One region of the Pelorhabdus rhamnosifermentans genome, then DNA from elsewhere that is predicted to be linked to it. Evidence: riboswitches for the same ligand, from Rfam matches in the RefSeq annotation. Region 1 holds a riboswitch; the other holds the start of a gene.
What was found. Region 1 has a riboswitch for cyclic di-AMP ahead of Ga0466249_RS12820 (C40 family peptidase). Riboswitches for the same ligand answer to the same signal wherever they lie in the genome.

Region 1 (15,636 bases):
ATACATAAAAAAACAAGTGGACGCCTAGCAAAATCGTCTTGGCCTCTCCATAGTTTCAGTAGATACTTACAGCCTATAATATCAATATTCGGTGCTAAATAATATAGATTCAGTTTATCTGCCTGTTTTTTCACGTCCCTATCCCCTCTCTTGCTACTCTTTTGTACAAGATATGGGAAAAGGCGCAGTTTCATGACTGCGCCTTTTTTATTGCTATTCGAAAAAATAAATCGAAACAGCAGGTCAACCGATTGTTTTATAACGGTAATGCAGTTGCTTAACGAATAGCGTAATAAGGTAGCAAAGAATAGCGTTCATGACAATGGTTCCACCTGGTGCAATATCTAAATAATAGGCAATCGTAAGCCCCGAAGTAACAGAAAACACGGAATAACCGATAGAATAAAAAAGGGTAGTTTTAAAACCCCGTTTTAACAAATGCCCTGTCGCTACAGGAACAATCATCAGGGCACTGACAAGTAAAATACCAGCCACTGTCATACCAACAACAACGACCAACGCCGTCACAACGGCAAACGCCAAGTTAACAAGACCAATATTGACACCAGAAATACGCGCAACATCTTCATCAAGCGCCATCAACATAAGCCGATCAAAAAACAAATACAGTGTAACAGCAACAATCACTGTCCCAACCAAAATCAGCATAATTTCTTTATTCGTCACAGTAATAATACTGCCAAATAAAAAGTTCAATAAACCCACACTAGGCATCTTAGTCATACTGCTAAAAATAATGGCTGCTGCAATACCAGCATAAAAAAAGATAGCAAGTACCATATCGCCATATTCTCGATGCTTTTGCCGAAGCCATTCAATCCCCACAGCGCCCCCCACTGTTAATATTGTCGCTGCAAACGGCGGATAAATGCCTAGTAAATAGCCGCCAGTAACACCCGCAAAAGCAATATGTCCCAAGCCATCCCCGATAAGGGACTGACGGCGAACAACAACAAACATTCCAATAAGCGGACAAACGACTGCCGTAATAAGACCAGCCATAAAAGCACGCTGCATAAAATCATATTGCAAAAAATCCACAGTTACTCCTTCTTCCAGCTGGTTAATACCACAAGTGACTAGATTTCAAATGATGGACACGAAATAATTCTTTCGTACCATAAAAACACAGTATACGATTAATACAGGCTACTTGACTGGCATACTGCGTGGCCTTTTCCACATCATGCGACACAAGAACCACTGTAATACTTAATTTGCTATTCAACTCGGCAAGAAGTTCATAAATTGTTTCACTCGCCTGTACATCGACACCGCTCATCGGTTCATCAAGGAGTAGTAAAGATGGGTTGCCAGTTAAAGCCCGGGCAACCATAACGCGTTGCTGCTGGCCGCCACTTAAATCACCAATCCGACAATTCGCCAAATCGTCAATTCCAACCAGTTCGAGCGTATGCTTGACAATATGAGACTTTTCTCCTGGCGTCCTTTTACTACCAACCGTGCCTGCCACAAGACCCAGTGCTACAATCTCTGCTACAGTAGCAGGAAAATCCGCTGTATTCTGGCGATAGTTTTGCGGCACATAGCCAATGCATTGATTGCGATGAGCCTTACTAATATCTTGTCCGTCAATAGTGATTCTTCCCTGCGCGGTTCTCACTAGTCCAGCCATTAATTTAATTAATGTACTTTTTCCGCCACCGTTTGGCCCGACAATAACAACAAATTCGCCTTGCTTGACTGTAAAATTAAGATTTTCAAGCACTACATCAGGTCCATAATAAAAACTGACCCGCTCTAATGTTATTTCACACATGACCTAATTCCCCCTCTTTAGCCTTGCAGGCCTCACAGAGTCCAAATAGCTCAATATCATGGCGTACAAGATCAAAACCCTGCTGTTTCACCATGCTCACAAAAGCCGGATCAATAGGACAATAATCCAAACAAAGCACTGCGCCACATCGTACACATACAATATGATGATGATGATGACGCCCCCACTCAAATTCGAATCTGGCTCCAGCTTTACCAACACTCGCAATACTATGTAATAAATCTAATTTTACCATTGTCGCTAAATTACGATAAATTGTATCTAAACTAATATCGGTGTAGCTGGTCTGTACGCATTGCCAGACTTCATGAACGCTCAAGGGAGTCATTGATTCCATGAAAGCATGAATAATCGCCAATCGCTGTGGCGTAAGGCGATAACCCTTTTCCTTTAATTTATTTGTTACATCCGTAATATTCATTATTAACTCCCTTACTTTAGTGCAGCTTTAAGATTAGCTAAATTTTCTCTCATAATCGAAAAATAATCTTTACCTGCTTTACGTTCCTCCTCTGTCAAACCTTCCAGAGGATTTAAGACCATCGTCAGCGCACCTGATTCTTGACTGATCATACTCGCTAATTTGGGTGAAACAAGTGTTTCAAAAAAAACGACTCTCACCGAATTTTTTTTACAAAATTCCGCCACTTGAGCAATTTTCTCCGGTGTTGGCTCAGCATCTGGTGCCAATCCCATGAGAGGCACTTGATTCAAACCATATCTTTTGGCTAAATAAGCAAAAGCCGCATGTGTTGTCACAATGTCCTTTTTAGTAAATGTACTCACTGTATCACGATACTCATTATCAAGCGCTACAAGGCGATCCTTCAATTGTTCAGCATTAGTCCTATAAACACTTTCATTATCCGGATCTGCTGAAATGAGTGCATCCCGAATATTTTTCACTTCTTGCTGTACAAGTACTGGATCAAGCCAGATATGTGGATCAACAGCTGTTTGATCTGATGGTACAGTTGGTTCATTTTCTTCATCGAGAGAAGCTGCTAACGTGGGAATATCCTGGCTGGCAGCAATAGCAGCTGTTGTTTTATTTTGCGTCAACATCTTACTCACCCAAGGCTCTAACCCATTGCCTTGATAAATAAATAATTTTGCTTCACGAACTTTTACTAAATCCTTGGCTGTTGGTTCCCAATCATGAGGCTCTGCACCGATTGGCGTCATAAGTAATACATCGATCTTATCACCGCCAATTTGTTTGGCAAATTCATAAACAGGATAAACCGTTGCAACCACTTTCAGCTTCTTTGAACTTGTTTGAGTTATTGCTCCCCCTGCACAACCAGCAATCAGGTTCACCAAGCAAAATAGCAACAAACAACTCAACACTTTCTTCATACAGAAAACCCCCACTTTTAAATAAGAACGTTCTTATCTACTCGATAAAAAAAACTGAGAAAAACAAGTATAAATATATTATACTTGAATTTCTCCTAAATGCAATGCCTTCGCGTACAAACCGCCCCGGGCAGCCAATTCCGAATGCGTACCAAACTCTACAATTTCACCGTGGCTTAGATAAATCACGTAGTCTGTTGTTGCAAGAGTAGAAAGTCGATGCGTAATTATAAAAGTTGTACGACCACCACTGACCTTACGAACAGCTTCCATAACCTGTTTCTCTGCTTGCGTATCCAGAGCCGCTGTCGGTTCATCAAGTAATAAAATTTTCGGATCCATCACAGCTGCTCGAGCAATAGCAATGCGTTGCCGTTGCCCGCCTGACAAATTCCCACCTAATTCACCCACAACGCTATCATAGCCCAACGGAAGTTCCATAATAAACTCATGGGCATTTGCAAGCGTTGCAGCGGCAACGACTTGCGCGTAAGTTGCTGCTGGACGACCATAACGAATATTATCATAAATTGTCGCATTAAATAAAATCGGGTCTTGTTGGATAAAACCGATATGACTACGAAGTGACTGAATAGTTATATTCCTAATATTTTTACCATCTATATAAATTTTTCCTGCTGTTGGATCATAAAAACGAAGCAATAAATTAGCGAAAGAAGATTTTCCTGCACCACTTGGCCCGACAACAGCAATGACATCACCAGGATTAGCTATAAAAGAAATATTTTTTAAAATGCCTGCGTTAGGCTGATATTGAAAAGAAACTTGATCAAAATGGACTTCACCACGAACAGCTGCTAGCACTTCTGTTCCGTCTAGCATGGGCTGCTGGTCATGATTCAACTCATCAATACGCTGCCAGGCTACCATCCCCATTTTCATTTTGCTAATGGCTTCACTGATTTTTCTCACTGGCGTAGGAACATTGATAATATATACCAAAAAGGCAAACATCCCGCCAATAGTGAGTTGACCATAAATTACTTCACGTCCGCCATACCAAATAATAATTGTCAAACCAATAGCCGCTAAAAATTCTACAAAAGGAATGAAAATGGCATTCATACGCTGGACATTCAGTAAATTATCTGCCACTTCGTGAATTTGTTGACTGAATTTTTTATACTCATAATCTTCCCTGACATAACTCTGAACAACCATAACAGATAAGAGTGATTGATGAACAATGGTAGTCATTTTAGCAAGTGTCTGCTCAACGAGCATCCCTAGACAAGCAATTTTGCGATTAAAAAAACTAATGACAATAATAATAAACGGCAACGTTGCAAAAGTAACGGCGGCTAATTTCCAGTCAAAATAAACCATAATAATCATAATAGCCATAACATTAATGGACTCCACAACAATATCAGGAATACCTACAGTCACAGCTTGTTGGATAAGCATTAGATCATTCGTAAAAAGGGACATAATATCACCTGTTGATTTATTAAGAAAATAGGCATAATCATGGGTTTGCAAAACAGCAAACATGTCTTGTCGCATTCTGGCAATCATTTTATTACCAGCTCTAGCCATGAGATAGTTATAGAAATAGAAAAAAACGCCTCGAAAAAAATACAGGACCACAATGGATGCCGTAATAATATGCAAGTAAGTAAAATCATTGCTCGATAAAGCCCCATCAATTAAAAATTTAATAATAATAGGCGCAGCAAGATTAGCCGCACTTGAAAGAATAAAACAAAGTACAGCTGTAAACACGACAGGCCCATAAGGCCTGATAAACTGAGACCAATATTGTTTAAACATCTATTAAGATCCTCCAAATAGGAAACGATGATCATTAGTATTTCCCTTAAGCGATAAATAAAATCGGGAAGGCTTACGCCTTCCCTATCGATTACAATACACGCCGAGCACCAATATACCGTGAGCCCCAGTAACTGCTTTCAAGATGATCCACAGCTACACCGCGACTAGTTGTTGCACTAATGAATTGTCCATTGCCAAGATAGATACCGACATGAGAAGCACCTTCGGCATAAGTCGAAAAGAAAACAAGATCCCCAGGCTGTAGCCTGCTATAAGATACGCTTCTTCCGACATCGAACTGTTCATCAGCTGCACGAGGTAAATATACACCATAGGAACTATAAACATAACGAGTAAAGCCAGAGCAGTCAAAAGCATCCGGTGTTGTTCCACCAAAACTATAAGGAACACCCCGGAAATTTAAGGCTGTTTGTATGATTCCTCGCGCAGATGAAACACTCGAAGAATCACGACTTACTGGAATGTCACGCCCCATAAGTGCACGATATGTAGCATAACCGACAACCCCGTCTGAATCAAGGCCACGGTCGCGTTGAAAAGCTTTTACTGCAGCAGTGGTTTGTGAACCGAAATCACCATCGACAGAACCTGCATTGTAACCGAGCGCATCAAGCTGTTTTTGTATTGCGGCAACCTCTTGACCCTGGTCACCTTCTTGATAAGAACCTGATGCAGAAGCTAGGGAAACGAAACTGATAAACACTAACAAACAAAAAAAGATTCGGAAAAAATGTTTCACAGAAAAACTCCTTCCTCTACGTTAGCCTCCGAGGTTAGCTGACGGGTTCGGGAAGAAGAACAGACCCGGCTCACATCCTGTGAGCTTCACCCCTAAATAAACGGTTTCCCCGTACCTGAGTTGGATTCGGCTTCTCTGCACTCATTTATAAATATACGCCATAAAAGTCTAAAGTCCTGCAAAAAATTCAAGATGTGTGACTTTTGTCTGTTTTTTTGTCTTTTTTTAATTCAGCACGAACTAAATAAAGCGGACGTTGTTTTACTTCTTCAAAAATTCGCCCCACATATTCACCAATGATGCCCATGCCGATCAGTTGAACGCCGCCTAATAAAAGAATGCTCACAACCGTAGTCGCCCAACCAGGTACAGCTTCTTCAGTAAATATTTTAATATAAACGACCTGCAACATAACTAATAAGCTAAACACACCAAACAGCACACCTAAATACAAGGCAAACCGCAAAGGCATTTTTGAATAAGCCGTAATACCGTCTAAAGCAAAATTCAACATTTTACGAATAGAAAATTTAGATGTACCCGCAAAACGCGGCGGTGCAACAAATTCAATTTGAACCTGTTTATAACCAATATCACTGATCATCCCCCGAATAAACCGCGCGCGTTCCTTAAATTGTCGAAAACTCTGAACCACTTTCTGATCAAGCAAACGAAAATCTGAGCCACCAGCAATAATTTGCACATTCGACATGGCATTAATCAATTTATAAAACAAATTTGATGTAACTGTCTTAAACCATGAAACACCTTCGGTACTTTTCCGAACAGTTTGTACAACTTCAAAGCCTTCTTCCCATTTTTGAAGTAACAAGGGAATCATTTCCGGTGGATGCTGCAAGTCACCGTCCATCGTAATAACAGCATCACCGAAAGCATGATCAAGACCGCAGCTTAATGCAACTTGATGACCAAAATTCCGAGCCAAAATAAACGCCTTAACACGTGAATCAGCCTGTGAAATGCGGTCTAAAATAAGCGGTGTAGCATCACTTGATCCGTCATCAACAAAGAGGATTTCAAAATCATAGTCACTGGACTGCATGCTTTTGATCACTTCAGCAGTAAAAATATCCACATTATCCTGCTCATTAAAAACAGGGACAACAATCGAAATAAGCATTGTTATAACCTCCATTCATCCAATATTACATGATTCAGCGGATGAGGTCAAGAAAGACCGAAGCTTATAAAAAAGCTTCGGTCTTAAAAATAGAATGATCAGACCTTCATAAACTACGCAATATCCGGCCTAAGCGCAGTCGCTCGCCGCAAATAAACATGCCGAATTTCCTGTTGACTTTTCGTTGTATTATATAAGATTAGCACTCGAATACAACGTATAATGCCGTTAGGGTTGTCAATTTCCACTGTACCAAATAATGGCACATCAGACCATCCCAGTGCCCTTGCCCCAGCAGCAGGAAAAGCACTATTTAAATCAGGTGTTGAACTGAAAATAACCGCTCCAATATCTGACGTATCCAATTGATTCGCCTCGATGAGTGCAGTCAACATTTCTTGTACAGCTTCTGCAACGTTAATACTATCATCCTTTTCTACTGTTGTCGCTCCACGAATTCCCCGTAGCAAAACAATCATCCTTTCTCTCCTGCAATAACTATTTTTTCTTATATTAAGGTTTATTACAACCACAAGATCCGCAGTGAGGGCATTTCCACCACAAACAGATCGGACAGACTTCACAGGTATGATTCAGTTCAATATAACGATTTTCTTCAGAATCTTTCCAACAAAAAGCAGTGCCTGCAGTCTTACAAAGTTTTACCTGACTGGCATTCACCCATACTTTTTGTTTAAAAAAGGTAATAAGCAGCTCATTTTCTCCTTCAGCATTCACACGACAATCTTCCACATTAAAAGACTCGGGTTCTGTTTTTAACGTCATAATAATTTGTAAATTTTTACTATACACACCTATCACCTCACTAACAATATGAGGTAATAGAACAAACTATGTCAAATCAAATTCCACCCTTCAACAGCCAGATGTCGAAAACAAAAAAAGCGGCTCACAACAATGGTCAGTGGAAAAGGAGAACCAGTTAGTTCTTTTCGTGCTAAAAAAAACAATTCCTGCTTTTAACGCCCATATTCACACCAAGGCTCTTCGGCGAGATAGTCGCCCTGCGAGTAATAATAGGCCCGAGCCCGGCACCCACCACAAATCTTATCATATCCACAATGACCGCAGCCACCTTTCAACGGCTTAAATCGCAAGTCATCAAGGAGCGGACTGTTTTGCCAAATTTCATCAAAAGGCGTGTCCTTCACATTGCCTACTTTAATCGGCAAATAAGGACAAGGCTGCACAAACCCACTTGGAATAACGACACAATAGGCAATACCCGCCAGACAACCTCTTGTAAAACGCGTGGGAATATTTTTTTGCTTAGCAATACGCATAAACTGCGGCGCACAAGTCGGTTTTAATTCAATAGGCACTTCAGACTGCTTTGTAAGAATACGCGTCAACAACGCTTCATACTGCTGAGCTTTCAGTGTCATATTTTCAATTTCCTTTCCGCGTCCCGTGGGTACTAAAAAAAACACATGGTGAGCAATAGCACCTTGCTTAACGGCAAAATCGGTAATATCCGTCACTTCAGAAGCATTCCAGTCCATCACTGTCGTATGAACCTGAAATTTAAGACCCACTTCCCTGCAGGCTTTCATTCCAGCAACTGTACTGTCCCAGGCCATCGCTGACTGACGAAAATGATTATGTTGATCACGATCACAGCTGTCCAAGCTAATTCCCGCCACAGCAAGGCCCGCTTTTTTAAGACGTTTAGCCACATCAGGCGTAATAAGCACCCCATTCGTGCCAAGAACAGGCCGAGTACCAATCGATCGTGCATGGGAAATAAGCTCATATATATCCGGGCGCATAAGAGGCTCGCCGCCACTTAAAATAATAATTTTAAAACCAGCTCGTGCCATCTCACTTAGTAGTTTTTTTCCTTCGGCTGTTGTTAATTCATCAGCATATTTCGACCCTGCGTCACGATAGCAATGACGACAATGAAGGTTACAGGCTTGCGTTGTATTCCAAGAAATAATCATAAATTCCCCTCCCTTCGTTGTCCATATGATTCAGATCCTTTTAATGAATACTTTCTGATATTGTCGAAAAAGCCTCTGCTTCAGCAGAGGCTTTTTCGCATGACCCTTACAGTGCAGCATCGAGTGCAGCTGCAAGTTCTGATCCCGGCTTAAAACCAACAAGGCGATTAATTTCTTGCCCACCTTTAAAAACGAGCAAAGTGGGGATACTCATGACATTATATTTTCCCGACAGATCAGCAACTTCGTCTACATTGACCTTTGCGACAACAGCCTTTCCTTCATAAGATGTTGCAATGGACTCAACTTCCGGCGCAATCATTTTACAAGGACCACACCAAGATGCCCAAAAGTCAACAAGAACAGGTTTATCAGACTTTAATACTGATGCAGTAAACTCGTCAAAATTATGTACAGTAACAACAGCCATCTGTTTTACCTCCTCTATTCATTTCAGCTTACAAGTAAGCTGATAAAACAAGTCTATGCAGTTATTGTAAAAAATATCATTGAATTTGTCAACAAAAAGTCATTATTAATTGCCCAGCATATCAATCATATACAAATTGCCCCGACGATTTTTCTATCATATTAATGGATGCATTCTTATTGATGTATTAAAAAAGCCGCTGACAAGCAGCGGTTTCTTTATTGGAACACGTACACGAGTAATCACTAAGCCGAGTTCTGTTCCGCTTACGCGGCAATGATCATCTATCTACGCCAACAGTTACCTGTTGACTCTAGCGACACAACCCGGAAGGTTCTGCGGGCAACTTCATCCCTTCCCTATTCGGTCTTGCTCCAGGTGGGGTTTACCAAGCCAATTAGTCACCTAATTGCTGGTGCGCTCTTACCGCACCGTTCCATCCTTACCGACGAAAGTCGGCGGTTTACATTTCTATGGCACTTTCCCTAAGGTCACCCTCGCTGGACGTTATCCAGCACCCTGCCCTACGGAGCTCGGACTTTCCTCGAATGCCGTCAGACACTCGCGATCACTTTTCATACTCATGACGCAGAATCTTATTATATCTTAACATGGAGCAATCGTCAACACAATTGAAAAATATTTTTCTGGGAAATATTTGATTTTACTTCGAGAAGCGGAAATTTCTCACTCAAATATTGAGACAACCGAGCCACAACAGGCTGCTCCGTTGGATAATGGCCCGCATCAATAATCGCCAAATCAAGGGCCGCTGCATCTAAAGCATCATGATATTTCACATCGCCTGTAACAAAAACATCTGCGCCGTTTTTCTTAGCCTGTTTAATTAAATCAGCACCACTGCCGCCACACACAGCCACAGTATGAATCATTTGGTCCGACCGCCCTACCATGCTCACTACATCGGTGTGTAGCAGTTGCTTTACTTGTTGAGAAAAATTCCGCAAAGAAACAGGTTGAATTGTCCCTATCCGGCCTAAACCGGTAGTCTGAAGCTGATTATAAAGCGGGTAAAGATCATAAGCCACTTCTTCATAAGGATGAACTGCATGCATGGCTTCAAGAACAGGGATTATAAGTCTTTCAGGCAAAATCGTCTCCATACGCATTTCATCGACTCTAGCAAGTGATCCCTGCCGACCAATAAAAGGATGGGTATCCTCCAGAGGAAGAAAAGTGCCTGTACCAGATGATGCAAATGTACAATGACTATAACGTCCAATATGGCCAGCACCTGCTTTTGTAATAGCTGCAAAAACAACCTGTTCATAATCTTTCGGAACAAAAACAACAAATTTTACCAATTTTTCCGAACGATTCACTGTTAACAGCTGAATATCTTGTAAATGAAGCATTTGTGCGAGTATATCATTCACACCACCTACGGCACAATCGAGATTTGTATGAGCAGAAAAAACAGCAATATTCCCTTGCATTAGTTTTTCCATTATTTTTCCTGAAACCGTACTTGTATCAAGCCGCTTGATGGCCTTAAAGATCAAAGGATGGTGTGAAACAATCATATCAACCTTGGCTTCCACTGCCGCTTCAACAAGTTCCAGCGTAACATCCAGTGTTGTCCATACATTTCTTACTTGCCTATCAGGATTTCCCACCATGAGTCCTACCGAATCCCACTCTTCTGCTAAATTTTGTGGTGCCAAGCATTCCATGGCCTGCATAATGTGCTTACATGTTACAGACATGCCATCATCTCCCTTAATTCATCCAGTTTCCCACGATAAAACTTAGATTTCTGAGCGGCTGCAAGCGAAGTAGATCGTTTCAGTTGCTCAAGAACTCCCTCTAATGAGTGGATCTTAAGCAATAAATGACGGCTAAGCAGCGGAGGCTTGTTATGCCATAGCAGTGGACCCACTTCATACAAAATTGGCTTTAACGGCTGAACTGCCCGCTCCATTTGTTCTGATTGTTTCATAACACGAATGATTTCATACAAATGGCCCTCTTCTTCAACCAATGTTTCCTCAACAAACAGCCATTTCTGCTTATGAAGCCATTCACGGAGCAAAGCAGCCCCATTCATGGGCTGCAGAATTATTTGCTTCAGGCTGGCTGTAACATTCCCTTGAGCAGCTAAAATTTGAATCATAGTACTGCCGCCCATCCCGGCAAGAATCACTGTGTCAACCTCGCCCGGCTCCAATACGGCAAGACCATCTCCCAGGCGAACAGAAATCTGCTTGGAAAGTCCTGCCTCCTTCACAGTCACCGTTGCTGCCTGATAAGGCCCCTCATGGATATCACCAGCAATAGCCCTGCTTACCTTGCCTCGACGAATCAGTTCAACAGGTAAATAGGCATGATCTGTTCCAATATCAGCAATAGTTGCACCTGGTAGTACCATCTGGGCAATAGCCGCCAGCCTTTCCCCTAATTTCATCTCATCACCTTGCTTACAATTTTTTTTCATATGAAAAAGCGGAATTTCTCGTTTTACACAAGAAACCCCGCTGTTTATACGGATTTGGTGGGCCCACCTGGGATCGAACCAGGGACCAGCCGGTTATGAGCCGGCGGCTCTACCGCTGAGCTATAGGCCCAAAGATATGAAAACAGGTTTTCCGTAGAAAGCCTGTTAAAAACATTGGCTCCTCGAGTAGGACTCGAACCTACGACCGATCGGTTAACAGCCGATTGCTCTACCAACTGAGCTATCGAGGAATATTCATCAACGGGATTTATTATAATACAGTCTCCATGTTACGTCAAGTAGTTCTTACAAAAAACTGTATTTTTTATTCCAAAAAGTCTTTTAATTTCTTACTGCGACTCGGATGGCGAAGCTTTCTGAGTGCTTTGGCTTCAATTTGACGAATACGCTCACGTGTTACGCCAAAATGCTGACCTACTTCTTCTAATGTACGTGCCCGACCATCATCTAAGCCAAACCGAAGGCGAAGCACTTTTTTCTCCCTATCAGTCAGCGTCTCAAGAACGTCTTCCAGTTGCTCTTTTAAGAGCATAAAGGATGCTGCCTCAGCCGGAGCCGGAGCATCTTGGTCCTCAATAAAATCACCCAAATGAGAATCTTCTTCTTCGCCAATCGGTGTTTCAAGTGAAACAGGTTCTTGAGCAATTTTCATGATTTCGCGAACACGTTCTACTGTAATATCCATTTCTTTAGCGATTTCTTCCGGTGCTGGTTCACGCCCCAATTCCTGCAAGAGTTGCCGGGAAACGCGAATTAATTTATTAATCGTTTCGACCATATGCACAGGAATACGAATGGTCCTAGCCTGATCGGCAATAGCCCTTGTTATCGCTTGACGAATCCACCAAGTGGCATAAGTAGAAAACTTATATCCCTTATTGTAATCAAACTTTTCTACCGCCTTAATCAGACCTAAGTTACCTTCTTGAATTAAATCCAAAAAAAGCATGCCGCGCCCAACATAACGTTTGGCAATACTGACAACAAGGCGCAAATTTGCTTCAGCTAAACGACGCTTCGCTTCTTCGTCGCCTTCTTCCATCCTTTTCGCCAGAACAATTTCCTCATCTGCCGTCAAAAGTGGCACTCGCCCAATTTCTTTCAGATACATACGGACAGGGTCATCAATATTAATTCCTTCAGGAATTGACAGGTCTATATCCACTTCTTCATGTGTATCTGCATGTTCCGTGTGCTCTACCTCAGGGATCTCATCGAGAATTTCAATACCCTTATTGGTAAAAATTTCATAAAGTTCTTCAATTTCATCCGGTGTTAAATCATCGTTTTGAAAAGCATCCATGATTTCGGCATAAGTTAATACACCACCACGTTTTTTACCACGATGCAACAATTCATTTACATGATCTGTCGTCTGATTTTTTTTATCTGTCACTTTATTCCCCCCTCCCCTGCCCAAAAATGGTCAATGGGACCCATAAAATACATCGTAATCGTTTATTCCAAAGAATGTAGTTTGCTAATTTCATGTTTAATTCGCTGACTTTCTGCTAATTCCTGCAAAAAGCGACTATCCCCCATGCGTTCTAATTCATCGGCTTTTAGGCGATGTTCTTCATACTGATTTCGTAAATAGGCTAATTGAATGGTCCGAATATAATCATCAACCATTTTAACTTTATCTTCGCAAGGATTGTCAAGTAGCATAATATGAGACAATTCAGTTGCTGCCTCTGTACTGACTGACAATGAACACTGTGCGGGTTCAATGACTTTTCCCATATTATACGCAATAAGTAGCTGATTCATTATTTCCTGACGAAAAGAATTTTGAAAATGTTCCACACGTAACAGAGACTGGACGTAAGGAATAATCGAGTTGTCCTGAAATAAGAAGTAAATCAACTGTCTTTCTGCTTGTTCTGCTGCTACTATCGGTTTTTTAGCAAGAGAAAAGGCAGAAGTAGTGTACCCAAGTTTTACATTTTTATCCTTTTTAGCAACAAACCGATATTTTTTTAGTTCTTCCCGAATGGAACCCTCATCAATCGTAAGTACGGCTGACAAATGAGCAATATAGGCATTCTCCTCTACAACATTCTCAGACAATGCTAAAGAAGGAATGACCTGATTAATAACAGCAACTTTTCCCTCCAGATGAGAATAGTCTCCTTCCGTCAAAGCCCGTTCAATTTGATATTCAATAAAAGATAAAGCATTGTCCACGAGCAACTGAAACGCACTAGCACCGTGCTTACGAATAAATTCATCAGGATCTTTGCCATCTGGAATCTGAATAATTTTTACCTTGGCTCCTAGTTCACTCACTGTTGCTAAGGCCCGTAAAGTAGCTTTTTGCCCGGCAGCGTCGCTATCATAAGCGAATAATATCTCCGGGGCCAGCTTTAATAACATTTTGGCCTGCTCCACAGTAAAAGCGGTTCCTAGCGATGCCACGACATTTGTAATTCCAGCACCATAGACACTGATTTGATCAAGATAACCTTCCACAACAATGGTTCGTTCCTGCTCGCGAATCGACTTGAAAGCTTTATGAAGTCCATATAATTCACGCCGTTTATTATAAAGCAGCGTTTCTGGCGAATTTAAATATTTTGGTTGACTATCATCAAGTACGCGTCCACCGAATCCCACCACTTGCCCCCGCAAATTTGCAATGGGAAAAATAATACGATTACGAAAACGGTCATATACACCGCCTGACGTACGAGCAGCGCTGAGACCACTATCAATTAGCGTTTCCGTTGCAATACCCCGACTTGTAAAAGACTGAGATAATTTATCCCATAATGGAGGAGCAAATCCCAACTGAAATTCGTCAATAACTGCTGACGTAATTCCCCGCTGAACAAGATACGCTAAAGCATCTTTTCCATAGGTCGTTTTTGTAAGACAAGAATGGAAAAAATCAGCTGCTAGTTGATTTACGTGACACAAACGCTCATATTTTCTGTCGTGATTCTTTTCCTCAGTAGTTTTCTCTTTTTCTGGTAACGAGATATTTAGTTTCTTTGCTAGCAGTTTCACGGCACTAAAAAAATCAATGTTTTCAATTTTCATAAGAAAGTTAAAAACATTGCCACCAGCACCGCAACCGAAACAATAAAAAAAACCCTTGTCAGGTGCAACGGAAAAAGAAGGCGTTTTTTCATGATGAAAGGGACAACAACCCCAATAATTTTTTCCCTTTTTCTTTAGTGGCACATAATCTGACACGACACTAACAATGTCACTTTCGCTCCTTAGCCTGTCAACGAAATCATCATTCGTATTTTTCATGTTGATCCCCTATCTTATAAGCAGCTCTGACTGACCACATTAACTATTGCCTGTTTAAGAGTTGATTATATTCTACAATGAATATATTTTTCCTGCTTGGAGCTAAGTTGGGATCAGTTATTGTTTCTTTATGGATATATTAATATTCCATACGCGTGTCATAAATCCTCCTTTTTTCCCCTTGACAAAAAAGAAATCATTTGCTAAGAAAAAAAACGGCCCAAGGCCGTTTAATATTTGTATCCTCCTACAGGCGGTATAAAAAAATTTTCAAACAAGTGAATGGCATAGTAATCAGTCAGACCTGCCACGTAATCAACAACTGTTGTTGTTAAGCCCCAGCGCGCTTCCTGATCACGGAATTCAATTGGCAAAGCTACGGGATTTTCCATGAAATATTCTAGCAACTTAATAATAATATAACGAGCTTTATCCCGTTCTGTTTTTAATAAATCGCTCCAATAAAGCTTATTGAACATAAATACGCGAAAATCATCCATGCCTCGTTGCACAACATCAGACAGCTTAATATCATTTTTCCCTGCTGAACATTTAATCATATCAGACACCATGACAGTAATCATCTGAGAAGGCGTCGTGCCAAAAACCTGCGCTACACCACAAGG
Region 2 (15,636 bases), on a different contig from region 1:
GCCTTGATAATTACGCAAGTTATGAGCGGCCTCAAATTCGGCCATAATCGTCAATTCAAACATATCTATTCTCCTTACATCATAATAGCATTAGTATATCACGAAACAGAAAAAGATGAGCAATAACTCATCTTTTCATCATCATTTCTTCGCTTATTTTACTGCCTCTTTGCTTAGCAGATTTTTTTTTGAAAACTCCGCTTGCTCGCTTACAAGAACGTCCTGATAGCGCAAGTTACGCGTATGAGCCGTATGACTCCATTCATGTTCATTGCGATGCAGGAAACCAATAAATGTAATGGGAATCCAACTGTAAATAAATAAGGGATAATAAAGTAAATAATACCAGGTCTTCCATGAAACATGAATCTTGGCCAAGATAATAACAGGAAAAATATATTGCCCAATAGCAATAAACGTCCATACTTCCATTGGCAAAACCTGATACAAGATATTCGTATAAAAGGGAAACCAATTATAGACATATGTGGCAATAACAAATCCCGTAGACAACAATAAAAAATAAGGTTGAAATAAATGAAATACACCATCAATCAGCCGTATATCACGCCGTTTAAAACCTTCTAAAATAAGCTTGGGAATGTACCTGCCTGCTACGTCAAACTGTCCTTGTGCCCAACGTTTGCGCTGCCGCCAAGATTGAGCAAAGGTAAGCGGTTTTTCATCATAAACAATAGCATCATGATTCCATGTAGTCGGAATGCCGCAAAGTAGGCTTTTCATGGTAAATTCCATATCTTCCGTCAGACACGTAGCTCCCCAACCAAACTTTTTCAACACATCCATGCTAATGCACATACCTGTCCCACCAAGAACACTAGTTAAACCAATATTATATTTTGCCAAATGCCAAATATGATTGATAACCCAAAAAGCAATAGCAAAAGTGGCTGTAACCCACGTATCATTTGGATTTTTCGCATCAAGATAACCTTGAATAATTCGTTCGCCTTTACAAAGACGACTATTCATTTCCGTTAAAAAGGCTGGATGAACTAAATTGTCGGCATCAAATACAACAACGGCATCATATTGTTTCTTCATAGCGTATAATTTAGCAAACATCCATTCCATGGCATATCCCTTGCCACGCTCATTTTTACTGAAACGTTCATAAACTAAAGCCCCCGCAGATTGAGCTATACGGGCCGTACTATCCTCACAGTTATCTGCAATAACATAAATATCATAAAGCGATCGGGGATAATTTAAAACACTTAAATTATCAATCAGTTGACCAATTACAGCCTCTTCATTATGAGCAGCCACAATAACGGCAAAAGTTTTTTCTGGTGTAACAATTTTTGTCTCTTTACGTTTCCACAAGCCAAACATGGCAATAATGAAATAGTACAATGTAAAAAATACAATCAGGAGCTGTAAAGGGATCATGATGATGTCAAAAATATGTTCCATGGATTTTTCTCCTTTGAAATCCGAAATTGACATTCGCTATAAAAATAATACACAAAATATCAGCAAAATACAATCGGAATAGCAATAACGTGTCCGTTCATGACAGCTTAATTTTAATCTATAAGTGAAATCTCATATTAAAAGCAGATTTAGTGTTTACAATACTTCTGATTTATAACCAAATCTGCCGAAAAGGGTGTTTAAAATTCCAAAAATAGCATAAGTAAAAATCACAGCAAACAACAAAGCATGCTGATAGACAATAAATATAAAACAGCCACTAGCAAGAGATAGTACTACAGGAATAGGATAAATTTTTTCACCCTTCCCTTTAAAATCGGGGTATTTAATTGTACTTACCATAAGATAGCCAAAAACAGCTACAAACAAAGGAAATGTATAACCATCAGGCTTGATTCCCATCATGATAAAAGTAACAACAGCGCAGCCAGCTGCTGGAATAGGCAGCCCCATAAAATGCCCCTTAACAATCCCTGTGTTAACATTGAACCGTGCTAACCGCAAGGCACCGCAGACAGCAAAAAATACGGCTACAAGCTGTCCAAGTAAATCAAACTCCTGCAAATAATAGGCATAAGCCAAAAATGCCGGTGCTGCGCCAAATGAAACAAGATCACAGAGTGAATCAAGCTCTTTGCCAAAGTCACTGGACACACAAAAAAAACGCGCCGTCCGTCCATCAGCCGCATCAGCAACCATGGCGGCAACTACACAAAACGCAGCAACATTGTAGGCACCATGGATGGTATTCATAATAGCAAACATGCCAAAAACAAGATTTAGTGCCGTGACTGCGTTTGGTATGATACTTTTCATTTGCGAATCCTCCCTATAATCGTCTCTCCACCACGAACACGATCTCCTTTTTTAACAAGAACTTCAACTGATTTTGGCATAACGACTTCCGTACAGGACCCAAATTTAATCATACCGTAACGTTCACCCCGTGTAAGCACATTGCCTAATGTCACCCATGAAACAATACGCCGCGCTAATATGCCGGCAATCTGAGTAACAAGAATCTTCATTTGGTCATTTTCAATTCCCAGTGAATGACGTTCATTTTCACAGCCAGCAGATTCTTTATAAGCCGGACGAAACCGTCCGCAAGTATATTGTTGATAAATAATTTCGCCTGCAATAGGACTGCGATTAACATGCACATCAAGAACCGATAAAAAAATCGTGACCTTAATGGCTTCATCAAGTAAGAATTCTTCATCATAAATGTCACATACACTCATAACTTTCCCGTCTGCTGGTGACATAACATAAGCTTCGTCCCCTGGTATCTTCCTATTTGGATTACGAAAAAAGAAAGTAACAAAAACAAGAAATACGCCAGGTACAATGCTCCAGTACCCCCCCATAACAATAGCGACACAAGCTGTCAAACAGGCTAAGATAGCAATATATCGATATCCTTCTTTTACAATAGGACCTTTAACCATCCATCCACCTCCTAAGGCACCGCTATGGCAGCACAAAAACAAAAAGCAAGCTACCACTTGCCTTTACCGTGTCTCAAATTATTATAATATAGGGCCCATCGTTTGTCTAATCTTTTTTCGACAATAAAACCTTGATGACAAAGCGCGGCAGAGCCAACATTCGAAGGGCTCGCTGTGGTTGCATCATCAGACGAAACAACCATTCTAAATTGGTTTTCTGCATCCAAAGTGGGGCGCGTTTCATCACGCCAGCCATAACATCAAAAGTTCCGCCAACCCCAATACCCACTTTCACTGTCAATTGATTACGAAGCTCATAAAGCCATTTTTCTTGTTTTGGTACACCGAGCGCGACAAATAACAAATCGGCCTTAGATTCATTAATGCTGGCAACTAACGTTGGCACTTCTTCCGCTTTAAAAAAGCCATCATGAACACCAACAAATTCAATCGAACCATATCTTTTTCTGGCAGCGGCCTGAGCTTTGACCGCAACGCCAGGTGCTCCACCTAAAAAATAAATACGATAGCCCTTTTCAGCGCTTAGTGCAAACAGCCTTTGGGCTAAATCAAACCCAGCGACACGTTCAGGCACAGGATGCCCCAGCTTTCCAGCCGCCCATACCACGCCAGCGCCATCAGGCACAACAAGCTGCGCTGCAGCTAAAATCGTAGCAAGCTCCTTATCCTCGTTTGCCATCATAACCATCTCAGCATTGGCTGTAGCAACTAACTGCATGTGGGCATATGAACTTTTTCCACTTATCATGGATTCCACTGTCATAACAGCCTGATCCATTGTCATTGAATCGACGCGAACGCCTAAAATATTTGCTTGTTTCTGCACCCTGTTTTTAACTCCTTCACCTTAGCCTCTTTATTATGAGGCTACAAACATTGTTATATCAATCATCTGTATAGAATTGTACCACATTCTCAAAATCCCGGCAATCGAGGCAATAAATTCCGCCAACTGGGAGTCTTAGGTTGAAGCGGAGCCTGAGGTGTTTCTCCTTGCGAATCAGGTAGCGTACCTAAATTGTTACTTTCTTGCAGCCAACCGGAAAATGCAGGTTCCGTTCCTTTAATAAAAGCAGTTTTCTCTACTTCAGGACAACCAAAGAAAGCCACTTTGCCTGTTGTTGCACAAATAGGGATATTCGTAATAATACCTTCAGGCACAGAAAATTGCGTTACAGTAATTCCTGCTTCCGCTTTAGTCATCATGGCTCCCCACAGCCCCGCCACTTGGCTGCCCGAAATTCCTACTGGTGTACGGTCATCATTGCCAACATAAATACCTGTTAATAAGTCCGGTGTATAACCAATAAACCAGGCTGCTTCATAATTGTCTGTTGTACCTGTTTTCCCTGCTGCCGGTCGACCAATGGCAGCTGCCGTACCTGTACCTGAACTGATTGTTCCTGCCATCATATTCGTCATAATGTAAGCCACTTGCGGCGTTAACATTTGTTGCTGCACAAATGTTGCCTGTTCCAACAGCTGATCATTTTCATCGAGTACCTTCAAAATAGCCACAGGTTTAGAAAGAACGCCAGCATTTGCAAAAGCCGTATAAGCTGCTGTAAGTTCCATTAAATTTACGCCCTGTGTCAACCCGCCGATGGCAGCTGCCAAATTATTATCCTGCGTTGTAAGCGTTGAAATTCCCAGTGCTTGAGCAAGTGCCAAGACATTTGTCATGCCCACTTGCTGCGCTAACTTGACTGCAGGCACATTAATAGAATCACGCAACGCCTTACTCAGCGTAACTGGACCATGATACTTCTTATCGGAATTTAGCGGGCTGTACCCGCCAATATTGATTTTTTCATCAATAATCACGGCATTCGCTGTCAACCCTTGGTTTAAGGCTGTTGCATATAAAAAAGGTTTAAAAGCAGAACCTGGCTGTCTTAGTTCAACTTGCACCCGATTTATTTGGCTTTCCTGATAATCACGACCTCCTACCATAGCACGAATAGAACCATTATGAGGGTCAAGGGCTAAAACGGCTCCTTGATATTTTCCAAGCGTAGCTTCTGCTGCCTGCTGAGTCTTAATATCAAGTGTTGTATAAACCTTCAGCCCGCCTCTGTATACTCGATTAGCGCCATAACGGCCCACAAGCTCATTGGCAACATAATCTAAAAAGTAAGAAGCTTGAACAGTCCGTTTTTTCTTACCAACCAATACAAGTGGTTCACCATTTGCAGCATCGGCCTGTGCTTGTGTAATATCGTTCATTTTTACCATACCACTTAACACTTCAGCACGCCTCGATAAAGCCGCGTTCATATCCACATAAGGTGAATAAATTCCCGGACCGCGTGGCAATCCGGCGATCAATGCACTTTCCCCCAAGGTCAATTCACTAGCATGCTTACCAAAATATACTTGTGAAGCAGATTCAACACCATAAGCACCTTCACCAAAATATACTTGATTCAAATAAGCCTGAAGAATTTCCTGTTTAGAAAATCTTCTTTCAATAAGTAATGCCAGTAACATTTCTTTTAATTTTCGTATAAAAGTCTTTTCCTGCGTCAAAAACATATTCTTAGCCAGTTGCTGCGTAAGCGTGCTTCCCCCCTCAGCGAAAGTCCCCATGCGCAGATCCACCCATAAAGCTCGAACAATGCCAATAGGATCGACACCAGCATGGCTATAAAACCTGATATCTTCATTATCAATAATAGCCTGTTGCACATAAAAAGACATGCTGCTAATGGGTACAACGACGCGATTTTCCTCAAACAACTTTGAAATAAGTGCACCATGAGCATCAAATACTTGTGTGGCTTTCATAAATTGTAAATTTTCCAAATTATCTGTTTGCGGCAAAGTGAAAAAAGCATAGGCAATACTCCCAAAAAAACAAATGAAAAGCACTAAAACAACTGATTGAACTAGAATATCTTTTTTTCGCTGAAAATTTTTTTGCATCTGCCTGTGCCTCCTTATTATTCGTAGTATAACCATAACAAAGCAATGCTTACGCAGGAAAAAAACGTTCTTTGCCGAAATAATTCTTGTCAACAAAATTGTTCAAAACTATGAGGTGCATAAATAATGATGCAACATTCAGCGTTTAAAGAATTATGTCGACTCACATTGTTCTTTTTTTTGTTGTTTTGCACGGCACCATTAGGAACATTCGCCTACTACTCTATTACAACAAATAATATCGAATCCACAACTGAAAAAAACGCTGAATCTCCCCCGAATTACGCACCTGCTTATTTGATTATGGACTATACAAATAACTGGCTTATGACAGACAAACCTGTTTATGATCCGTTGCTCGTTTCAGAACGGAAAAATCAGAAACTGCCAACCACTTTGCCACCACTGACTCCCTACTATGGCCAAAAAACAGTTTATCTCACCTTCGATGATGGACCTGACCCTGAAAACACGCCGATTGTACTGGCTCTTCTCAATGAATATCAAATTCATGCTACTTTTTTTCTTGTCGGTAGTCAAGCAGAAAAATATCCTGATTTAATCAAACAAATTTTCACGGCAGGACATGCCATAGGCAATCATAGCTACAATCATAACTATAAAGACCTCTATCGCTCACCTCAAACCTATTTAGCGCAACTACATCATACCGATGAAATTATCAAACAAGCCATTGGTGTACGTCCCCATATTTCTAGGGCCCCCGGAGGATCAGCAGGCACCTTTAACAAAGCTTATTGGAACAGTTTAGAACAAGAAGGTTACTGTGATGTTGGCTGGAACATTAGTTCAGGCGACGCCTCACGGGGCACGGCACCCCAGCTTGTAGCAAATATTGCCGAGCAAATACAAAACAAAGCCCTATGGAGTCATGCAACTGTGCTTATGCATGATGGCACAGGTCACGGTGAAACAGTGAAAGCTTTACGGCAAATTATTGAGTTATTTAAATCTCAGGGGTTTGAATTTCGAGTTGTCAATTTCAGTACTCCATCAGCCTGGTAAACTTAAAACAGCCTTTATAATGCCCCTCTTATGTTATAAAATGCAAAAAAAAGACTTCAGTTTCAAATAATTTTGAAACTGAAGTCTTTTTTATCATTACAATGACTTTGATTTAAATTTATTTTTACAAACTATAATTTGGGGATTCTTTCGTAATACTCACATCATGGGGATGACTTTCCTTCAGGCCTGCACCTGTAATACGAATAAACCGCGTATTCGTCTTCAGTTCTTCAATATTTTTCACGCCGCAATAACCCATACCTGAGCGAAGCCCACCAATCAGTTGAAAAACTGTATCGGAAATCGGCCCCTTATAAGGAACACGGCCTTCAATACCTTCAGGAACAAGTTTATCCATATTTTCCTGGAAGTAACGGTCTTTGCTTCCGTCAGCCATAGCTCCTAGTGATCCCATGCCACGATAGACCTTGTAACTCCGACCTTGATAAATAATCGTTTCACCAGGGCTTTCTTCCGTTCCAGCTAAAATATTACCAATCATGACAACACTGGCCCCAGCTGCAATTGCCTTTACCATGTCACCTGAATACTTAATCCCACCATCAGCGATGACAGGAATACCGTATTCACGTGCAGCTTTCGCACAATCATAGACAGCCGTGATCTGAGGTACACCAATGCCTGCAATAACCCGTGTCGTACAGATAGAACCCGGTCCAATACCCACTTTGACGGCATCAGCTCCCGATTCAATTAAAGCCCGTGTCGCATCGGCTGTAGCCACATTACCAGCAATAAGATCGACATCAGGGTATAAGGACTTGATTGTTTTTACAGCCTCAAGCACACCGCGCGAATGACCATGTGCTGTATCCACAACAAGCACATCAACCTTCGCTTTAACAACAGCCGCAACTCGCTCTAGCATATCAGAACCTACACCAATGGCTGCCGCAACAAGCAACCGTCCTTTGCCATCTTTTGCAGAATTTGGATATTTCTGAGCTTTTTCAATATCTTTAATTGTAATAAGACCTTTTAAATTTCCCTGTTCATCAACAAGCGGCAATTTCTCAATCCGATGTTTTCCTAAAATGTTCTTAGCTTCTTCAGGTGATGTCCCCACAGGTGCCGTAATAAGATGCTCCTGCGTCATACAGTCAGCAATTTTACGATTCATATCCTGTTCAAACCGTAAATCGCGATTCGTAAGAATACCAACCAATTTATCATGTACTGTAATCGGTACACCTGATATGTGATATTTTTCCATCAAATCCTGCGCATCTTGTAAAATGTTCTCAGGGGAAAGGAAAATAGGATCTACAATAATTCCATGTTCAGAGCGTTTCACTTTGTCAATTTCATTGGCCTGTCGATCAATCGACATGTTTTTGTGAATGACGCCAATACCACCCTCACGTGCCACCGCAATTGCCATGCGAGCTTCCGTTACGGTATCCATGCCCGAACTGATAATAGGAATATTTAGTTTAATATTTTTGGTCAGATATGTAGAAACCTCAACTTCCCTTGGTAGTACATCTGATTTCGCGGGAATGAGTAATACATCATCAAACGTTAACCCTTCTTTTGCAAACTTGTTATCCATTATTTGCTCCTTTCTCTAATCATGATTCATTATTTCAACTATAATAACACATTTAAACTCACCGAATCTAGCTCTTTTTATGTAATTAGCAAAAAAAATTCAAATTTCTACTATTTTTTTGCTTTATTTACACTGAATTAATTTCACTAGCAGGAAATTTTCGCATCCAGAAGAAATATACCCTTAAAGGTTCATTAAATTAACTTGGAACATTTTTGTAATTTATTAGAAAGAAGGAAACCAAATGGCTAACGATAAAAAAGGAATTTTACTTGAAACAGGTACAAATGAATTTGAAATTGTAGAATTTACCGTAGGCCCTACTCATTATGGAATTAACGTTGCCAAAGTCCGTGAAGTCATTAATAAACTTCCAGTAACTTTGATGCCGAATTCACATTCTTATGTTGATGGTGTCTTTACGCTCCGGGGACGTGTCATGCCACTTGTCAATTTGCCACGTGTCTTAGGAATTACCTCTGAAACAAAGAACTCCAAGGTCATTGTCAGTGAACTAAATAATTTTTTTGTCGGCTTTCTTGTTGATGAAGTATCACGTATTCATCGCATTTCATGGACAGAAATGGAAACCCCGCCAAGCATATCTGATTCGGACATGGTTGTTGGTATTATAAAAATGACAGATAAAATGGTTATTCTCTTGGATTTTGAAAAAATCATTTCAGCAATTAATCCAGAAATAAATCGAAAATTAACGAATATCCCACAAGTTACAAAATCTTTAGAACCGCGTCGTAAACAAAAGACCATTCTCGTTGCCGAAGATTCCGCTATGCTACGTGATCTGCTTGTAGATACCCTTCATACCGCGGGCTATACCAATATTATTGCCACAGTAAACGGTAAAGATGCTTGGGAACACTTGCAATCAATTGCCGCTTCCCATGAGGAAGAACCCATTGAAAAGAAAGTCCAACTTGTCATTACAGACATTGAGATGCCACAAATGGATGGTCATAACCTGACTAGTCGCATCAAAAAACATGATATACTAAAAAAATTGCCTGTCATTATCTTCTCCTCACTCATCAATGAAGAAATGCGTCGCAAAGGGGAAAGCATTGGAGCCACTGCTCAAGTGTCAAAACCAGAAATTGAACAGCTCATTGACTTGATTGACAAATACATACTTTAAAAAATGCTAGACTTAAAAAGCCTTGGAGAAATGACTCTCCAAGGCTTTTTGGCTTACTTATTAAGAACAAACACAGTTACATTTTTCATACCAAAATCATTGGCTTCATCTACGGATGACATGGCAATGTCAATACGATTTCCTTTAATCGCACCGCCTGTATCTTCAGCTTGAGCATATACACCATGCCCATCGGCGAATTGAATATAAACGCGCGATCCAAGTGGAATCACATTGGGATCGACAGCAACCACTCCGGGACGTACTTTTGTTCCCATATGAGTCAAATCTCCCCATTTGCCATTGTCATGCGCACCAGGCGCATAAGCCGTCGCAACAATATCCAATTGATTTTGGGCATCTTGCGGCGGTGCATCAGCATGAACTAACTGAGACACGTTGACAACATTCAGCATAAAAACAGTCAATAGCAATATAAAAAATTTTTGCAACTTTTTCATGATTCATTCCCCTTTCCTAGTGCCGACGAAGTTAGCTGACGGGTTCGGGACAAAGGGTTATCCCTACTGCAAAACAGATTCACCCCAAATTTGGTTCCTCCGCACTTATCAATAAGTTTTGGCACATGTAATATCATAACGTATGTGCTGCTAATAAGCAAACGTTCTATAAGGCCGTAAAGTTAACATAATATAATATATGTTAACTTTACGGCCTTATACGCGTTTATATTCAATGATAATATATTATATAATAATTATTATCACTATATATCATAAAAACAGACCGTTCACACGGTCTGTTCGTCACCAACCTAGTCCTTAGCTATCATAACGAAGTTTACCTGCATTAGCTAAATGTTCTTTTGGCATTTCACGCAAAATAATATTTACAGCTTCAGCAGGACAATTGGTAGTTTCAACAATTGCTTCTGTTACCTTCTTGACAAGAGCTCTTTTTTGCTCGATAGTACGGCCTTCAAGAAAATCAATTTGGACAAATGGCATCATAAAACCTCCCTAATATTTATAAAGCTGTTATTCTGCGTAAATTCATGTATATCCTGCTCAAATCACTTTAACATGATCCATAGCTGTCTTTTATTTGCATAGTAACACTCTTGATTCTTCGTACATAAATTATAGGGAGTTGAATAATGATTTTTAACGAAATAAGGAGGTTGTATTTCATGGGAGTTTTTGCAGAAATACGCAACGAAAGGCTCATCAGAGAGCTTCAACGCGAGCTAAATACAGATGTCGTGTTGTTTGGCATTGATGGTTTTGCCTTTTTTGGCAATTTGCAGGCAATTGAAGATTGCCGCATCGCCGTACTTGCTCCAGCCATAAATTCTAATACAGATTTTGTCCAAATTCTCGGCCCCAGTGAAATCGTTCTTGAACAATCCTTTAGCCGTGTCGACCTTTGGACTATTGTTGGCAAAGCAACTGCAATATCAACAGATCCCTTTCACGAAGATAGCCCAACCACAACAACGTCCTGCACAGGCAGCATGGATCGTGCAGAAACATTAAACAGACAAGAAAGCCATTTGTTAATCAGGCAGTTATGCTGCAGCATTGGTGACGAAGTAGCCATCACAACGTTAGGCGGTTTCTGGTTTGAAGGTATTCTTAGCACAGTTGAAGATGAACTGGCAATCCTAACAGCAGAAACGATTGTTATTCCTGGTAAAAGTACAGATCTGACTGGTATTCGTTCTGTCGTAGTAAACCTTGAAGCCATCACTTCCATTTCTGGTAGCTAAATATCGGTAACGAAAACTAAACTACACATATGGCAAATTGAGCTTGTAAAAGACCCGGTAAAATACGGGTCTTTTTTTATAAGATTTGAAAAGGAGATTCAAGCATGCTCATTGCTACAAAATACTATGGCATCGTAGGATCTGGAGTTACTTCACCCCATTTATTTCGCGCCAATAACAAAAAATTTTATGTCGTAAAACTACAAAATAATCCCCTCGGACCCAAAGTATTAGTCAATGAATTGTTGGCAACTAAGTTTGGTAAACTCATGGACCTATGCTTTCCATCGGGAGACATTATCAAAGTTACTGAAGAAACCTTGCAGCAAAATCCGCGACTCAGAACATCAGGGGCACAGGCTGGACTTCATTTTGCCTCCCAATTTATTCATCACACAGAATATATGGAGAAGCAACACTTGGTCAAGGCAATAAATAAAACACAACTTGCTGGCGTCATTCTATTTGATCACCTGTTTCATAATGCCGATCGAACAAGTAACTATAAAAACCTCTTAATAAAACAACAAGAATCAGGATATAAAATATACGCCATTGATAACTCGCACTTATTTATTTATGGCAATTGGACGGAACAACTTCTTCAACGTTTGAGTATGAAAATAAAAATTTACTATCATTATTCCTATGGATGGTTACTCAGATACTATCTTACCTTTCAGGATTTTTCCCCCTATCTTAAAATTGTATCAAAGATTAGCAATGCTCAAATCGAACAACTTGTACAGGAAATTCCTCATGAATGGCTACCAGATGAACAAGAAAAACAGGCGCTAATTGATTATATAAAACTCCGACGCAATACACTGGAAGAACTTTGGAAAAAGTTAGGCAAACATATTCCGCTAGATCATCGTTAGTTTAGAATTAAGAGTAACCTAGAATATCGAATCAATAAAATAATATTAAAAAAAATATGTATAAAACTTATTGAAACAAGGAATTACTAGTAGTGTAAATTTTCTCCTCTCCCATATTGGCGGCGCAAGCCGCCCCTTTTTTATGATATTTAATTATGAAGGATAACAAAATCCGGGCCAAAACGTTCTAACAGTGTTTTTTGCAGTTCATGACTGACTGCTTGACTATGAATCAACTGCTGCGCAGCAGAACGAGCCTGAAGAAGGATGGCTACATCTGTTACGATATTGGCAATTTTTAAGTCAGGCAAGCCATGTTGCCTCGTTCCAAAAAACTGTCCTGGTCCTCGCAGTAACAAGTCCTTTTCAGCAATCACAAAGCCATCATTTGATTCAGTCATGACCTTCAGCCGCTCCAAGGTCTCGGACTGTTTATTATGAGCAATTAAAACACAATATGACTGATGACTGCCCCGGCCGATTCTTCCCCGCAATTGGTGAAGCTGAGACAGTCCAAACCGCTCAGCCCCCTCAATCACCATCATGGTAGCATTCGGAACATTAACACCTACTTCAATAACAGTTGTTGCCACAAGCAAAGAAAGCTCATTTTCATAAAAAGCCTTCATGATGGCATCCTTTTCAGTCGCCTTCAATTTGCCATGAATCAAACCACAAGCAATTTCCTTTAGATATCCTGCCTGAAGCTCCTCAAAAAGCTGCACAGCAGCTTGTGTATCAATTTTATCAGACTCCTCTACAAGTGGACACACAACATAAGCCTGACGCCCCGCTTCTATCTGGGTTCTAACAAATTGGTAAATAGCAGCGCGTTTTTCAGGACCACGCAAAAAAGTACGAATGGCCTTTCGCCCGGGCGGCAAATGTGTAATAAGAGACACATCCAAATCGCCATATACAGTCAAGGCAAGTGTCCGCGGAATCGGCGTAGCTGTCATAAACAGTACATCAGGCTCCTGACCTTTTTCCTGCAACCTGGCCCGTTGATTGACCCCAAATCGATGCTGCTCGTCTGTTACCACCAAGCCAAGGTGCTCAAATTCAACAGCTTCCTGAATTAAGGCATGCGTCCCAATGAGGATATCAATCAAACCCGTTCTCAGCAAATGGCAAATTTCTGCTTTTTGTTTTTTCGTTTTACTGCCTGTAAGAAGACCCAATTTAATACCAAGCGGAGCAAATAGTTGTGCTAGCGTATGATAATGTTGCTCAGCCAAAATTTCCGTAGGCGCCATAAAAGCTCCCTGATAGCCATTTTCAACAGTCTTAATAAGCGCCAAAGCAGCAATGATCGTTTTACCTGATCCGACATCCCCTTGCAGCAGACGTTGCATTGGTTGACTATCTTCCATATCCGCTTTAATATCCTTTAAAGCCGCCTGTTGCCCCGCCGTTAATGTAAAAGGCAGCTCCACTAAGACTTGTCGGCTCATGTCACCGTCTACGCCATGCTTGACTCCTGAAAAAGGACGCTGCTTTTCTGATTTTATCTGTAAAAGTGCTACTTGAAGCAAAAAAAGCTCTTCAAATTTTAATCGTTCGATTGCCTGTTCTAACAGTTGCTGCGTAGCTGGATAATGAATATGATAGAAGGCTTCTGATCGTCCCATAAGCTTATTTTTGTCTACAATTTCTTCAGGTAATATTTCATCGATGATAATATTTAAAGCAAAAACTTGCTTCATTAACTGTCGCAACATATTTTGTGACACATTCTCACCTAAATGGTACACAGGCAAAATGCGTCCTTCAAATACATCGCCCTCATGAATTACTTCGACTTCGGCATTCGTTATTTTAAGATTGTACTGACGTTCTACCTTGCCATAAACAACGACAGTCAAACCTATTTTAAATTTTTTTCGTAAAAAATTTTGATTAAACCAAACGAGTTCCACTGCTCCCGTATCATCCCCAACAAGCACATTAAGAATAGACAGACCACGACGGACTTGTTTAACTGTAACAGCTAAGACCTGGGCTTGAAACGTCTCACACTCTCCAACTACTAATTGTCTAATGGACTTTAACATGCTGCGATCTTCATAGCGAGCCGGAAAAAATTCCAGCAATTGTCCCACAGTCCCAAGTCCTAACTTTAATAATTGAGCAGCTTTAGAAGGGCCTACACCTTTCAAATACTGGATCGGACTATTCCAATCGAGCACACAAATCACCTCAAAAAATTCTTGGCCAAAATTTATTTTTTTTGCAGCCTCTCACAAGCATTTAATTCTTTTAACAGATCATCAATATTAATTTGATGTGTTTTTGCTCCGCGTTCAATCACTTCCAGATTAGCCCCCATACAAGTGCTACAGTTCATTCCATGTCGTTTAAAAACAGCTTGGGACTCGGGATAGCGGCGAAGAATATCAACAATGGGTGTATCACGTTTAATCATGATTTTCACCTCTTTACTGTAATAATTAAATATTTTCCCCTTTAAACGGCAAAAATCCTGCTAAGTGCTTGCGCGTTGATACCATTCTATGCTAAAATACTTATGTTTAGTAAAGGGATGTCTCGTCCTTTTAGAGGAGGTGGAATAAATGGCAAACTTATGTGAAATTTGTGGTAAAGGTGAACGTAGTGGTAATAACGTCAGCCATTCCCACTTAAAAACAAAACGTACATGGAAGCCGAATATTCAAAGAGTAAAAGGCGTTATGAACGGAGAAATTCAGAAAATCAATGTTTGTACTCGTTGTCTTCGTTCTGGTAAAGTTCAGCGAGCAATCTAAAGTAAAAATACTAGGACATCAAGCCCTTTATTTTTATGGCTATTTTAATAGTAAAAGCCTCCTCACATTGAGGGGGCTTTTACTATTAAATTTAGACGAGTCTGGCAGCACTAATCCCCAACCAAGTAGCCAAAAATCCCAGGATGAGGTTTAAGCCAATATTATAGACAGACACCATCAGATCTGCATCTTCCAACAATCGAAACGTTTCATAACTAAATGATGAAAACGTCGTAAGTCCGCCGACAAACCCCACAGTAACAAGTAATCGCCAATAAGGACTGACAATCAAACGTTCCGTTGTCACAGTCATAAATGCACCAATAATAAAACAGCCTATAACATTTACAATCAGCGTTCCGTAGGGAAATCCAGCTCCAAATCGCTCAGCAGCCCAATTCGAAACAAGATATCGTGTGATTGCACCAACACTTCCTCCAATTGCTACTAACACTATTTTCAACATATTTTAGCACCTCATTTTGAGCAAATAAAATCACTCCCGCACAGGCGGCTCCGTTCCATATTTAATGACTTCAACGTCGTCAATTGTTACCAAACCTTTTTCTAACATTTCATCTAGATAAGGTAAAAGCTTGGCAATATACTCCTCGCTATCAATAATTTCAACAAGTATCGGCAAGTCAC

Region 2: another riboswitch for cyclic di-AMP. It lies ahead of Ga0466249_RS27110 (3D domain-containing protein); the one in region 1 lies ahead of Ga0466249_RS12820 (C40 family peptidase).

The regions. Positions count from the first base shown of each region.
Region 1 covers NZ_JAHGVE010000009.1:128,820-144,455, reverse strand. The annotation lists gene yyaC (spore protease YyaC) at 1-134, opposite strand, end outside; gene Ga0466249_RS12845 (metal ABC transporter permease) at 244-1,062, opposite strand; gene Ga0466249_RS12840 (metal ABC transporter ATP-binding protein) at 1,085-1,801, opposite strand; gene Ga0466249_RS12835 (Fur family transcriptional regulator) at 1,794-2,243, opposite strand; gene Ga0466249_RS12830 (metal ABC transporter substrate-binding protein) at 2,255-3,181, opposite strand; gene Ga0466249_RS12825 (ABC transporter ATP-binding protein) at 3,260-4,975, opposite strand; gene Ga0466249_RS12820 (C40 family peptidase) at 5,067-5,738, opposite strand; cyclic di-AMP (ydaO/yuaA leader) riboswitch at 5,748-5,880, opposite strand; gene Ga0466249_RS12815 (glycosyltransferase family 2 protein) at 5,926-6,879, opposite strand; gene aroH (chorismate mutase) at 6,993-7,358, opposite strand; gene Ga0466249_RS12805 (hypothetical protein) at 7,393-7,692, opposite strand; gene nirJ2 (putative heme d1 biosynthesis radical SAM protein NirJ2) at 7,860-8,843, opposite strand; gene trxA (thioredoxin) at 8,950-9,273, opposite strand; RNA gene rnpB (RNase P RNA component class A) at 9,505-9,857, opposite strand; gene Ga0466249_RS12785 (Nif3-like dinuclear metal center hexameric protein) at 9,897-11,000, opposite strand; gene Ga0466249_RS12780 (tRNA (adenine(22)-N(1))-methyltransferase) at 10,991-11,698, opposite strand; tRNA gene Ga0466249_RS12775 (tRNA-Ile) at 11,784-11,858, opposite strand; tRNA gene Ga0466249_RS12770 (tRNA-Asn) at 11,904-11,979, opposite strand; gene rpoD (RNA polymerase sigma factor RpoD) at 12,054-13,145, opposite strand; gene dnaG (DNA primase) at 13,208-15,010, opposite strand; gene Ga0466249_RS12755 (deoxyguanosinetriphosphate triphosphohydrolase) at 15,241-15,636, opposite strand, start outside.
Region 2 covers NZ_JAHGVE010000004.1:176,590-192,225, reverse strand. The annotation lists gene queD (6-carboxytetrahydropterin synthase QueD) at 1-63, opposite strand, end outside; gene Ga0466249_RS07015 (glycosyltransferase family 2 protein) at 154-1,437, opposite strand; gene pssA (CDP-diacylglycerol--serine O-phosphatidyltransferase) at 1,594-2,274, opposite strand; gene Ga0466249_RS07005 (phosphatidylserine decarboxylase family protein) at 2,271-2,909, opposite strand; gene Ga0466249_RS07000 (WecB/TagA/CpsF family glycosyltransferase) at 3,016-3,756, opposite strand; gene Ga0466249_RS06995 (transglycosylase domain-containing protein) at 3,846-5,855, opposite strand; gene Ga0466249_RS06990 (polysaccharide deacetylase family protein) at 5,982-6,881, shown strand; gene guaB (IMP dehydrogenase) at 7,006-8,457, opposite strand; gene Ga0466249_RS06980 (chemotaxis protein CheV) at 8,702-9,613, shown strand; gene Ga0466249_RS27110 (3D domain-containing protein) at 9,667-10,074, opposite strand; cyclic di-AMP (ydaO/yuaA leader) riboswitch at 10,079-10,208, opposite strand; gene thmT (2-hydroxymuconate tautomerase) at 10,396-10,584, opposite strand; gene Ga0466249_RS06965 (hypothetical protein) at 10,764-11,342, shown strand; gene Ga0466249_RS06960 (HipA family kinase) at 11,447-12,223, shown strand; gene recG (ATP-dependent DNA helicase RecG) at 12,373-14,412, opposite strand; gene Ga0466249_RS06950 (DUF1858 domain-containing protein) at 14,445-14,648, opposite strand; gene rpmB (50S ribosomal protein L28) at 14,797-14,988, shown strand; gene crcB (fluoride efflux transporter CrcB) at 15,080-15,454, opposite strand; gene Ga0466249_RS06935 (DUF190 domain-containing protein) at 15,485-15,636, opposite strand, start outside.